2 regions of the Paenibacillus sp. 7523-1 genome follow, and region 1 is predicted to be linked to the other one. Evidence: riboswitches for the same ligand, from Rfam matches in the RefSeq annotation. Region 1 holds a riboswitch; the other holds the start of a gene.
The links. Region 1 has a riboswitch for glycine ahead of gcvT (glycine cleavage system aminomethyltransferase GcvT). Riboswitches for the same ligand answer to the same signal wherever they lie in the genome.

Region 1 (2,458 bases):
TTCCAGTACTTCAATACCAACCAGTTTGCGGGCAGGTCCATCATTTTTTTGCTGCAATAGCGCTTCGTGTCCGATAAAAGGTCCGGCATTCAGCTTCACAAACATGCCAACGCCTGCTTCCAGCGGTGAAATGGTCGGCGACAATTCCTGTCCGTAGAGGGGCATCTTCGCTTCGAATCGAAGTGTATCCCGTGCACCAAGCCCAGCCGGAACCAGTCCGTGATCAGCGCCAGCCTCCATCAATCCGTTCCAGACCGCAGCGGCCTGATCTGCCTGTACGTATAGTTCGAAGCCGTCTTCTCCGGTATAACCGGTGCGGGACAGGAGCAGTTTTACACCACAGACCTCAGCATTCTGTACAAAACGAAAAGGCTCTATTATGGATACGTCGGTATCTGTAACTTTTCCAATGATGTCTGCAGCAAGCGGGCCCTGTAGAGCCAGGAGAGCTGTTTCCGCGGAGTCATTCGTCATGCTCACCCCAGGGACCATGTGCTCCTGCAGCCATGCCCAGTCCTTGTCGATATTGGAGGCATTCACGACAAGCATATAATGCTGATCTTCCAGCTTGTATACGAGCAGATCGTCCACTACGCCACCGTCCGGGTAACACATTAACGTGTATTGTGCCTGGCCGGGAACCAGTGCGGTCACGTCGTTGGTCGTCAGTTTCTGCAAAAATGCTTCGGCCTGTTCACCCTGCACCGTGAATTCACCCATGTGGGATACATCGAACAGTCCAGCCCGTTCGCGCACCGCTTCATGTTCCTTCTGAATCCCGCTGAATTGCACCGGAAGCTCCCAGCCGCCAAAATCGATGCACCGTACACCTTCATATTGCTGATAAAGTGGATAGAGTGGAGTTCTAAGCAAATCGGACATCAAATCACCTCGTTATGGCCGCTACCGGGCCGAGTGTATAACATGAATGATGCATTCTTTTCTTGGATAAGTATGATTAAGGCTGCTGATGACAGCGCCGGCTCGATCCTGACTTTCGTTTTTTTGGGAAAAAGGAAAAGGACAGGCCAAAGAACCGGCATGCCAGAAGCACGCTGTATTCTTAGGCTCTGTCCTTGGTACCTGAGAGTTACCCCGCCAATAAGTTGCAGCAGGTTTCCCCTTGGGTGATCAAAACGCCCCATACAGGGCGAATAGATGCTCTCCAGAGTTGCGTCCCGTAAAAGTCCTTTTGCCTGAGAGATTCACCTCCCGCTTGTCGGGTGGTTTACTCCTTCGGCGTTACCGCATGCATCCCAAGAGTTGGGCGTCACGGGTAATCTCTCCCTTTACATTCATCCGCGGGTGATGCACACAACAATTAACATTTACTCTCTCATTAAAACGTGAATCCACTATCGATGTCAAGAACGATATCACGAAAATGAATAAAAAACCGAATAATATTTATTAGTTTATAATTATTGTTCGTGTATATAAAAAGAGTGCGCTTACTATTCTAATATTACCCATTATATGTAGAGTGAGGGTGTTTGCGTTACAGGCTGTAATCATCAAAAATCAAATAATTTGTGAGGTATCTTGACATTTCATTCAAAAATATCTTACGCTATGTTCTGGGAAAAAGGGTTGGCCGAAGGACGCATGCACTCATTAATGAAAAGCGAGGCGGATATCGATGAGCGAATTGAAAAGTGATTTCCTGTACAGTGAAGAGCACGAGTGGGTGCAAACCGTAGGGGAGGATACTGTACGGATCGGCATTACCGAGTTCGCGCAGCATCAGCTGGGTGACATTGTGTTTGTGGAATTGCCTGACCTTGAATCGGATGTAAAAGCGGAAGAAAGTATTGGTACGATTGAATCCGTTAAGACGGTTTCAGATTTGTTTTCTCCGGTAAGTGGTTCCATTATTGCCGTGAATGAAGCACTGCAGGATGCACCTGAACTCGTCAACAGTTCGCCTTACGAAGAAGGCTGGATGATCGAGATACGTGTTGAAGGTGATTTGACAGTAGCGTTGTCGAAACTGATGAATGCTGATGCATATCGTAAGCACACCGAGGAGTAGAATATATTTGCACTAAATAACCTTTATTAATCTATGATTTTTTATACATTGGACGGTCGTGCACGTCTTCAGAGTCTGTGTGAGCTTTAAAGCTCATGCAGGCTTTTTCGTGTTCTGAAAGACAGGCTTGTTGTCAGATGAGGTACTTGAACAGGATGGAATAAGGCTGAATCGCACAAGCTATATTATAGAATCCAACACCGTAAATGATATAAGTCACACACGAAAAAAGCCAAGTATATCAATGGTTAGAACCCTCTCATCACCATAAAAACGATTACATAAACACAATGTTGTCATCAATGATCATGACGAAAGTACGCTTTCATTTCGTTGAACCGGAGACCAATCTGGCTTAGGATAACAGCAGGGGAGAAATGATACCCCTTTCATAAATGATAACTACTTGATCCGAGGAGGATAATA
Region 2 (2,458 bases), on a different contig from region 1:
GCAGATGAGGCCCAGTGTATTTTTTAACGCGAGACCTACGGCATGAACGACCTGCTCCGGCGTCCCTCCGCGCAGCTCCACCATTGCACCGGCAGCCATGCCGATCGCCGAACCGACTTCTGCCTGACAGCCACCCTCTGCACCTGAAATAAACGAGTTATTGGCAATGACATATCCAATTGCACCTGCACAGAATAAGCCGTTCACCAGATGCTCATCACTCCATCCGAATCGCTCCTGGGAGCTGATGAATACACCAGGGATAATTCCGCAAGAACCTGCTGTAGGTGTTGCCACAATCCGGCCCATCGATGCGTTGACTTCAGATACACACAAGGCATAGGCCATTGCCAGTGCGGAAGCGTCACCCGAGCAGGTTTCGCCCTGGCGAATATATTCGGCCATCTTTTTGCCGTCTCCGCCAGTCAAGCCACTGCGCGAAGTGGTGTCCTCCGTCAGTCCTTTCCGTACAGCCTCTTTCATCACCTGATAATATTCCGACATCTGCCGCACAACGTCCGCTTCCGGCGTATTGGTCTCCTGAACCTGCTCCTCGATCATTAGCCGGGCAATGGTTTTGGATTCAGCCGTACAGATCGTATTCAGCTCATGCAAGTGCTTAAACCTCATCCGAATCAACCCCTCTCTTCAAATCAATGACGCGAATATCTAGCACATGATCCAGTGAACGCAGACGTTCCAACATCTCGGCACTCGGTGCTCCGTCCATTTCCATCGCTGTTAGTGCTTCGCCATCCCGGGCTTTCCGGTCTACCTGCATATAACCGATGTTAACCCCTGAGGAGCTGATCGTAGACGTCACGGAAGCAAGCACACCTGCCTTGTCCGCATGACGCAGAACGAGTGTGGGGAATTCCCCGCTGATCTGTACCCGGAAATCATTTAACGTATGCACCGACACGCTGCCACCGCCAATCGAAGCACCAACGAGCGAACATTGACGATCGCCGTGCCACAGCTCAATCTTGACCGTATTGGGGTGCGGAGCAGGTAGTCCACTCGTATAGAACTCAACCTCCATACCTGCTTGTTCGGCATATTCCTCGGCGTCCGGTATACGCGGATCATCCGTGACATAGTCAAGCAAACCACCAATCAACGCCAGATCGGTACCATGACCCTGGTACGTATCGGCAAATGAGCCGTACAGTGTCAGCCTGGCACGTTCAGGGGTACACCCCAGCCACTGCCTTGCAATTCTCCCCAGTCTCGCTGCCCCAGCTGTATGTGAACTTGAAGGCCCCGTCATCGACGGACCAATAATTGAAAAAACATCTTTAAATCGCATCCTGCACCCCTCCATATCGTCATATCCATCCAGACATGCACCATAATGTTCCTTCATTACTGAATGATGACATCAAAAAAGGACAGTAGAAGGCCTTAGGCCCTCTCTCTGTCCTCGTTACCTGAGAGTTTCATGATCAGAGGCCGCCCCCATGGGGTACCCTTCTCATCATATACCCCTTGGGTGGCGCATTCGCGCACTCTCCAGAGTTGCGTCCAACGATGGTACATTTACCTGAGAGATTAACCACCTGCGCCGGGTGCGCAGCGGCTTGCTCCTTCGGTGCCTGGCAGCCTACTGAAACCAATGACCTGCCGAGGTCTCTCCCGCTCGTTCTCATCCGCTGTATCGTATATATTCGCTTGAACACATATCAAACGTTGTCCTTATAAGATTGATCATTCATATAACAGATTAATATGCAACACAGGTAATGTCAACAAAAGTAACGCATCATTATCATCTTGGCAAAATTCCTCTACTATTATATGCAGCTTTCCACGGAATCGTTCAGTTTCCAATAGGATATAGACTAGCTATGGAGAGATTTTGAGGAAGAGCTGTGATCCTTATAAACTGACTGTCTTGAAGGAAGCCAGCTCGTAAGCCATAACAGAAGGGCACCCAGCATCAGAACTGCCGAAACGACCGTATATACCGTTCGAAGAGAGATCACTTCGGCAACTACACCCATGACCAAAATCGAAATGACCTGCAATGCACTCAGCATGAGTCCAAGTACGCTGCTCATTCGCCCCATCAAGTCTACCGGTATATTATTCTGATAAAAGGTGACCAGTCCCGTGTTTGCTGGCGCCGAACACAAACCGAGCAAAATAAAGGCGAATGCGGCAAGTTCGAACGAAAACGAACGAGCGAACAGGAAATAACCAAGCGCAACCAGGAGCACGCCCCCGCCCATCATGTGACGGATGGACAAATGTTTGGCGAACAACCAAACCAGCAAAGAACCCGCCATGTATCCAGCTCCAGTAACACTCATCAACGCACCATACTGTGACTCGGACAGGCTCATGACTTGACGGATAAACACCACTTCCTGTGCATCCAGCGACATGCCAATAACAAGAATAATCTGGAACAAGGCATAGATGCCCACCACATATCCTGCTTGGCGACTGAATAGCA

Region 2: linked by a shared signal. The riboswitch ahead of sdaAB (L-serine ammonia-lyase, iron-sulfur-dependent subunit beta) and the one ahead of gcvT (glycine cleavage system aminomethyltransferase GcvT) in region 1 are both predicted to bind glycine.

What each region holds. Positions count from the first base shown of each region.
Region 1 is NZ_NPBR01000010.1:505,659-508,116, reverse strand. It holds gene gcvT (glycine cleavage system aminomethyltransferase GcvT) at 1-882, opposite strand, end outside; glycine riboswitch at 1,069-1,171, opposite strand; glycine riboswitch at 1,175-1,299, opposite strand; gene gcvH (glycine cleavage system protein GcvH) at 1,640-2,032, shown strand.
Region 2 is NZ_NPBR01000024.1:168,769-171,226, forward strand. It holds gene sdaAA (L-serine ammonia-lyase, iron-sulfur-dependent, subunit alpha) at 1-630, opposite strand, end outside; gene sdaAB (L-serine ammonia-lyase, iron-sulfur-dependent subunit beta) at 620-1,309, opposite strand; glycine riboswitch at 1,416-1,518, opposite strand; glycine riboswitch at 1,523-1,648, opposite strand; gene CHH60_RS24315 (MFS transporter) at 1,842-2,458, opposite strand, start outside.